DNA from 2 places in the Acidovorax sp. 1608163 genome. Region 1 is predicted to be linked to the other one. Evidence: predicted binding sites of a transcription regulator. Region 1 holds the regulator's gene; the other holds the start of a gene.

Region 1 (4,032 bases):
CGCCAAGCGCGTGAGCGAAGTGCGTGCTGCCATCAATAACGGCACTTTTTCGGTGGATGCGGATGCGATTGCGGACAAATTGCTGTCCAATGCGCAAGAAATCTTTTCTCGCGCCCGCGGATAAACGCCTGATCCCAGGCTTTGTCTAGCGCACCACCACCATGTCGTTAGAAGAAGCCCTCACCACGGTAGAGCAACACATCGAAAAGGTGTCTGCCGCCTTGCTGGCACTGGACGCTCCCTCGCTGGAGATTGCCAGTACCGCGCTGCGCGATGCAGCAGCACGCTTTACCTGGGTGCTGGAGCAAGCGCAGCACCAGCAAGTTTCTGAACTTCCCCCCCAATTCCAGCAGCGCCTTGCAGCCGTTGGCCAACACTTGGCCATCCAGCGAGACAACCTGGCCCGTGTGGCGGTGTTGACCGACCGCCAAGTGGCCGTGGTGGTGCCGCAGGCCGATGGAGCCCAGACCGCCACCTATGCCAACCCGCAAGCCGCAGGCGCGAAGGCGGGCGGCGTAGCGCGCATCTATCGCTCGGTGGGTTGAGCGGACGGCCTCCACTTCCCGTGCGCAATCTGGCGCAGGGTTGAATCTCTTGGGTTTGGAATTGCTATAAAAAGAATAGCTGCTGGCGCTTTATTTACAAGCGGTAGCAGCTATTTTGTTTAAGTGTGGCTGGGTCAGTGGCTGCGCATCTTGGCGCGCAGGCGGGCGATGGACTGGCTGTGCAGCTGGCACACGCGCGATTCGGTCACGCCCAGCACGGCGGCAATCTCTTTGAGATTCATGTCGTGCTCGTAGTACATGCCCATGATGTGCTGCTCGCGTTCGGGCAGGCTTTTGATGGCGTTGACCAGCGATGTGCGCAACCGCTGGTCGCGCAGCAACTCCACCGGGTCGGCCGCAGCGTCGGCCACGTGGCGGTCCAGAAAACCGTCATCGTCCTCGCCGTGGGTCATGTCTTCCAGGTACACCAGCTGCGTGCCGCGCACCTTGCCCAGCAGGCTTTGGTAGTCGGCCAGGCTCAACTCCATCTCATCGGCAATTTCAGACTCCAGCGGGCTGCGCCCCAGCTTTTGTTCCAGCCGGTGCACGGCGTGCTCAATGTCTTTTTGGCTCTTGCGGGAGCTGCGCGACATCCAGTCGCCCTCGCGCAATTCGTCAAGCATGGCGCCACGGATGCGCTGGGTGGCAAAGGTCTCAAACTGAACGCCCTGGGCCATTTCGTAGCGCGACAGGGCATCCGCCAAGCCCATCATGCCGACCTGGATCAGGTCGTCCAGTTCCACGTTGGGAGGCAGCTTGGCAATCATGTGGTGCGCAATCCTCCTCACCAGCGGAACATGCTGGCGGATCATCGCATCACGATCGAGCTGGCCTTTGGCGGTGTACATCAGATCAGTGGCTCCAGACGGTGGACGTTGGCTCAGGCGTGCCCGACAAACCCGTCACGTGGCTGGATGGTAGCGCAGTCAGCGGTCCACTGATGGTGCCCGCGTTTTCCAGCAGTTGCAAGGCCAAGCGTTGAACGTCATGAGGGTTATTGGCCGAGACGGTGGTCGTGCGCACGCGCCCGCCCAGGTGGCGTTCGGCGCAGTCTTGCAAGGTGCGTAACGCGCCCAGCGTGCGGCGACGTTCGCTGGCGCCATCGCCTTGCAGCACCGAGGCCACAGTGCAGGGCAGGCCGGAGTGCGTGGCAATCTGCTTGAGGCTTTTATAGCAGGACAAAACACCGGCGGAGCCGCCCTCCATCACCGCCAGCGGGATGGTGCTGGTGTGCGTAAGCAAGGGGCCCAACAGCCCTGCCGGGGCGTGCAGCACCAGCAGCCCGTAGGCGCGGAAGTACGGCAGCAGCCCTTGCAGCGGGGGGGCGCCTTCGGTGTAGGCCTGTCGCTGCAACTGGTGCAGGCCCCGCGCCGCTGGGATCACGGCCACCGAGGTGACCGAGGCGCTGGCGCTGGTGCCCAGGCCGTCGTTCCAGGGGGCTTGCTGCAGCACATGGCTCAGGCCTGGGGTGTCGTCGGTTTCCAGTGCGGTACCGTCCAGCACCATCACGGGGTAGCCCAGGCGCTGCAGGTTGGCGCAAATCTGCCAAAGCATCTCCAGCCCGCTGGAGGCGCGCTCCTGGCTGGCCACCGCCAGCACGCGCAACTGGGCTTGCGGCGTGAAGCTGCTCAGGCCTGCCGCCTGGTGAAAGCCGGTATCAAGCATCCACAAGTCCTTTCTCTGTCAGGGCCTCGGGTGCGTTCGAGAAGTAGTAGTTCAGGTCTGACGCCTTGGGGTCAAACGCCGACTTCACGGGCGCGCGCATGGAGGTGCTGATGAGTTTGTGCGCTTCGGCGGGTTCCCAGTCTTCGGGCACCCGCTGGCCGTTGGTGACGCCGCGCAGCACCATTTGGTGGCGGATCAGCGCGTCAATCGAGGGCCCCAGCTTCACGGCTTCGTCCACCTTGGACAGGATGGCCTGCTGCGAGCCAGCGGTCTTGAAAGAGGTGAGCACATCGTCCAGCGTGTCTCCGTGGCAGCCTGCATTGAGCACCAGCAGCCGGTTCACGCGGGGCAGGTCCAGCACGTCCAGCATGCTGCGCTTGCGGGGATCGCGCGGAGCGACGCCAGTGGTGTCGATCAGCACCATTTTCTTGCCACTGAGCAGGCCCAGCAGGTCTTGCAGTGCGGCACGGTCGTGGGCCAGGTGCGCCACGATGCCCAGCATGCGGCCGTAGGTGCGCAGTTGTTCGTGGGCCCCCACGCGGTAGGTGTCCAGCGTGATCAGGCCCACACTGCCAGGGCCATGCACGCGGGCGCACAGCGCGGCCAGCTTGGCGGTGGTGGTGGTTTTGCCCACGCCGGTAGAGCCGACCAGGGCAAAGATGCCGCCTTGCTCGTACAGCGGCGCTTCGTTCTCGTCGGTCTTGAGGTTGCGTTCGAGCACATCCATGAGCCAGCGCACAGCGTCGCCTGCCGACAGGTCCTCGGGCATGCGCTCCAGCACGGCGCGGGCCAGTGCGGGCGAGTAGCCTGCACGGATCATCTTCAGCATCAGGTTCGACTGGATGGGGTTTTGCTTGGCCTGACCCAGCCAGGCCATGGTGTTGAAGCGGTCTTCAATCATCTCCTTCATGGCGTGCAGCTCGTTCATCAGGCTTTGCTGCTGGGCCATGGAGGCAGCGGGCGCTGCGGCTTCGGCCTTGCGGCGAGGAGGCGGTTCTGGCAGGTCCATCGGGATGGAGCGCAGAGGGTTGTGGCGCACCACGGCTGGGGCAGCGGGGCGCTCGCGGGGGAAGTCGCGGTCTTGGTTGCGGCTGCGCTCGGCAAACGTTGGCGGCTCGGCCGGGCCATTCATCACTTCATGGCGGCGGCGCAGCATGCGTTCACGCACGTAGTCCTGGAAGGACAGCGTGCTCATGGCCAGTTGCTCGGTGTCTTCTTCCACCGGGTTGTGACGGTTGGCAGTGGCCGCAATCTGCATGGGGCGTGCCGGTGCACGGGCGGCGCTCTTGGGGGCCAGCAGGGGCTCGTGCAGGGCGCTGCGCGAATCCTGAAAATCACGGCCACCTTGCAGCGACTTGCCTTGCGAGCCCATGGAGCCCGTCGGGCCGCCTGCGTTCTGGGCTGCGTTGTCGAGTGCCGACAAGGTGTCTTCTGCCGTGGCCACCACCTCCACGCCGTTGGCGGTGGGGCGGTTGGACAGGATGAGGGTGCCCTCGCCAAAGGCCATGCGCGCCTTGGCCAATGCCTCGCGGGAGGTGGGGGCGGTAAAGCGTTTGATGTTCATGCTGATGCACCTTTGAGAATGGGCCCAATCCGGATGGTGTGGGTCTCAGGAATTTCACTGTGCGCAAGCACCTGCAGGCGGGGGGCGACGCGGCGCACCAGGCGGGAGATGGCGTTGCGGATCTGGTCAGGCACCAGCAGGCAGGCGGGCAAGCCCATCTCTTCCTGCTTGAGTGCCACTTCAGCCGCTTTTTGGGTCAGGATGTCGGCGACGCCAGGGTCCAGCGCGGGGCCGGAGGCGTTGCCCAAGGCCTGCACC
Region 2 (4,032 bases), 900 kb from region 1:
GGGCATGGTCACGGGCGCCATCCAGGGCTTTTTTGGGGGCAAGACGGACCTGGCCTTTCAGCGCTTCATTGAAATCTGGGGCTCCATGCCCGAGCTGTATTTGCTCATCATCTTCAGCGCCGTGTTTGCCCCCAGCATTGCGTTGCTGCTGATTTTGCTGAGCCTGTTTGGCTGGATGGGCCTGTCGGACTATGTGCGTGCCGAGTTCCTGCGCAACCGCCAGCTTGACTACGTGAAGGCCGCACGCGCCCTCGGCGTGAGCAACCTGCAAATCATCTGGCGCCACATCCTGCCCAACAGCCTCACGCCGGTGGTCACCTTCTTGCCGTTTCGCATGAGCGGGGCCATCCTCGCGCTCACCTCGCTGGATTTTCTGGGCCTGGGCGTGCCGCCCGGCACACCCAGCTTGGGCGAGCTGCTGAGCCAGGGCAAGAACAGCATTGATGCGTGGTGGATTTCGCTGTCTACCTTTGCGGTGTTGGTGGTGACCCTGCTGCTTTTGACATTCATGGGCGATGCCCTGCGCGATGCGCTCGACCCACGAAAGGCTGACCAGTGATGCCACAGCCTGTGAATACACCCCTGCTGCAGGTCGCGGACCTGCGCGTTCGCTTTGGCACCAAAGAGGTGGTGCGTGGCGTGAACTTTGACATCGCCCCCGGTGAAAAGCTGGCGCTGGTGGGCGAGTCTGGCTCGGGCAAGACCATCACCGCTTTGAGCTTGCTGCGTTTGGCAGGCGATGCAGCAGTCTCGGGCCAGACATCGTTTGCCGGGCGCGACTTGCTGGCCCTGACCGAGCGTGAGATGCGCGGCGTGCGCGGGGGGATGTGGCGATGGTCTTTCAGGAGCCCATGACGGCCCTCAACCCGCTGATGACCATTGGCCAGCAGATTGCCGAGATTTTGTTGCTCAAAAAGGGCCTGACGGGCGCGCAATGTGCGCAAGCAGCTATTGAATTGCTAGCAAAAACCGGCATCCCTGAGCCCGCGCGCCGCGCCAACAGCTTTCCGCACCAGCTCTCGGGTGGCCAGCGCCAGCGCGCCATGATCGCCATGGCCCTGGCCAGCAGCCCCAAACTGTTGCTGGCCGACGAGCCCACCACCGCGCTCGACGTGACGCTGCGCGGCCAGATTCTGGACCTGCTCTCTGAGCTGCAGCGCCAGACCGGCATGGCCGTGCTGCTCATCACGCACGACCTGAACCTGGTGCGCCGCTTTGCCGACCGCATTGCCGTGATGGAGCAGGGGGTGCTGGTAGAGCAGGGCGCGGTGGCCGAGGTGTTTGCCAACCCGCAGCATGCCTACACCCGCCGCCTGCTGGCCAGCCAGCCACGGCGCGATGTGGTCGAGGCGGACCCGCCCGCAGGCACGCCGCCCGTGGTGCAGGCGCGCCAGCTGCGCGTGACCTACCCCACGCCCCTGCCCGGCGTGCGGGGCTGGTTCAAAAAGGGCGAGTTTGTGGCTGTGCAGGGGGCTGATTTGCAACTGCTGCCTGGGCAAACACTGGGGGTGGTGGGCGAATCAGGCTCGGGCAAGTCCACCCTGGCGCAGGCCATTTTGGGGCTGCTGCCGTCGGGGGGCGATTTGCAGGTCAACGGCCAGGCGTGGCAGCAGCCCGCCACGCGCAACACCCCGGCCAACCAGGCCTTGCGCCGGCGGGTGCAAGTGGTGTTTCAAGACCCGTTTTCGTCGCTCTCGCCACGCATGACGGTGGAAGAAATCGTGGGCGAGGGCCTATGGGTGCACGAGCCTGCGATGGAGGTGGCCGAGCGCCGCCGCCGCGTGGAAACAGCCCTGGCCGAGGTGGGCCTGACCGAGGCGCAATTCCCCGGCTTGCTGGCGCGCTACCCGCACGAATTTTCAGGCGGCCAGCGCCAGCGGCTGGCGGTGGCCCGAGCCCTCATCGTGCAGCCCCAGGTGCTGGTGCTCGATGAGCCCACCAGCGCGCTCGATGTGACCATCCAGCAGCAGGTGCTGGCCTTGCTGCAGCGCCTGCAGCGTGAAAAGGGCTTGAGCTACCTGCTCATCACGCACGATGTGGAGGTGATCCGCGCCATGGCGCACGACGTGCTGGTGATGAAAGACGGCGCCATCGTGGAGTGCGGGACGGTCGATGCCGTGCTGAACCAACCGGAACACCCCTACACGCAAAAGCTCGTGGCTGCAGCCACGATGGTCGCTTCGAAAACGTAGTTCGCGGCAAGCGGTCGGGCGGCGGTCAGGCGAAGGTGTCTACGTTGTCGCCCAGGCCGGGTGTGCGTTGGCGGCCGGGCGTGGCGCTGTTGTTTTGCTTGGCCTGGGTTTCAGCGGCTTTTTGTGCCTTGGCAAGCTCGGCCTGCTTTTGCTTTTCAATCTGCTCTTGCTGGTTCTGGCGCTGAATGGCTGCAATTTGCGCCTGCACCATCTGGATCTGCGCTTGCAGGGCCTCTACCTTTTGCTTTTTGGCCTTGGCGTCCAGGTCAGAGGTGGCCACGCCTTTGAGTTCGTCGGTCAACTGGCGCAGTTGCTTTTGCAGCTTGGCGATTTCGCTGGAGGACTGGGCGCCCGATGCGCTGCTGGTGGAGGAGGCGCTAGAGACTTGCATGCCTGGGTTATCGGCATATTTGCGCAAAACTGAACGGGCCTCAATGCATTCTTAAGACTGGGCGTGTAGCCTGTGGTGCTTCACGGAATTTGAATCACCGCCCATGAACTTCAACGAACTTGACGACAGCGAAGACACCCAGCACACGCCCCAAGAGCGCGCCGCTGCCGCCTCGCGCAGCACCTGGGTCAGCGTGGTGGTCAACCTGGTGCTCAGTACCGTGCAGATCGTGGTGGGCGTGCTGTCCAAATCGCAGGGCTTGATTGCCGACGGCATCCACTCGTTGTCCGATCTGGTGGCTGATTTTGTGGTGCTGTTTGCCAACCACCACTCGCAAAAAGACGCCGACGAAGACCACCCCTATGGTCACCAGCGGTTTGAGACCGCAGCCTCGTTGGTGCTGGGCTTGCTGCTGCTGGCCGTGGGTGTGGGCATGGTGTGGTCGGCCGTGCTGAAGCTGGAGAACCCCGACACCGTGCCCCAGGTGCACGCCGTGGCCCTGTGGGTGGCGGGCGGTGCCTTGCTGGGCAAGGAGCTGCTGTTTCGCTACATGCTGGCCGTGGCCAAACGGGTCAAGTCCAGCATGCTGGTGGCCAACGCGTGGCATGCGCGGTCGGATGCTGCCTCATCGCTCGTGGTGGGCGTGGGCATTGCGGGCAACCTGGCGGGCTACCCCATCCTCGACCCGATTGCGGCCTTGATCGTGGGCTTCATGGTGGGCAAGATGGGCTGGGAGTTTGGCTGGGACGCCATGCACGACCTGATGGACCGCGCGGTGGACGAGCAAGAGGTGCAGGCCATTCGCCAGACCCTGCTGGACACCCCCGGCGTGGCAGGCGTGCACGATGTGCGCACGCGCAAAATGGGCGACATGGTGGTGGTGGACGCCCACCTGGAGGTAGACGCCCGCATCACCGTGGAGGCCGGGCACGACATTGCCGTGCTGGCGCGCCAGCGCGTCATGCAGCGCCACCGGGTGCTCAACCTCATGACGCATGTGGACCCTTGGCGCAAACCCGATCTGGACCACACGCTCAAGCCATAGGGATGCCCTGCATGACTCCCTGCGGTCTGTGGCAGTGCTGCTTCGGGCGGTTCGCTGCGTTGCTTTTCTTGCCAATAGCCCGGCTATTGGCTGCCAAAAAGCGCCTTGCGACCCATCCCGATCCGCACTACCACCGCCTCGCGAGGGCTATGCAGGACACTAGGCCCAGACGTTCTTTGAACAGGTTCTCAAACCCTGCCCAACGCGCATTGCCAGCCACGGCCATGCGTGGGTGATCACTCCATGGTGCGAAAGGTATCGGCATGAACCATCCCGCAGGCCCGTCAGGTAAGCCTGGCCAGGGGCCAGACAGCGCCCCCGCCACAGCCACGCAAACGGGTGCGCGGGCCATCGCAGCGGCCGGGGCCGAGCACCGGCGTTACCACTCGCAGCATGCGCATCTG

The links. The regulator FliA, encoded in region 1, starts transcription of late flagellar genes. The targets are predictions, from matches to a motif close to CTAAAGTTTNNNNNNNNNNNGCCGNTA.
Region 2: EAG14_RS06770 (FlxA-like family protein) is a predicted target of FliA. The motif match lies at 2,592-2,618, and genes of this name have one in related genera.

Annotation. Positions count from the first base shown of each region.
Region 1 covers NZ_CP033069.1:612,655-616,686, forward strand. The annotation lists gene flgM (flagellar biosynthesis anti-sigma factor FlgM) at 1-124, shown strand, start outside; gene EAG14_RS02745 (hypothetical protein) at 162-545, shown strand; gene EAG14_RS02750 (RNA polymerase sigma factor FliA) at 680-1,393, opposite strand; gene EAG14_RS02755 (hypothetical protein) at 1,398-2,210, opposite strand; gene flhF (flagellar biosynthesis protein FlhF) at 2,203-3,774, opposite strand; gene flhA (flagellar biosynthesis protein FlhA) at 3,771-4,032, opposite strand, start outside.
Region 2 covers NZ_CP033069.1:1,511,960-1,515,991, forward strand. The annotation lists gene EAG14_RS06760 (ABC transporter permease) at 1-559, shown strand, start outside; partial or broken gene EAG14_RS06765 (ABC transporter ATP-binding protein) at 559-2,192, shown strand; gene EAG14_RS06770 (FlxA-like family protein) at 2,218-2,583, opposite strand; gene EAG14_RS06775 (cation diffusion facilitator family transporter) at 2,687-3,628, shown strand; gene EAG14_RS06780 (DUF1003 domain-containing protein) at 3,892-4,032, shown strand, end outside.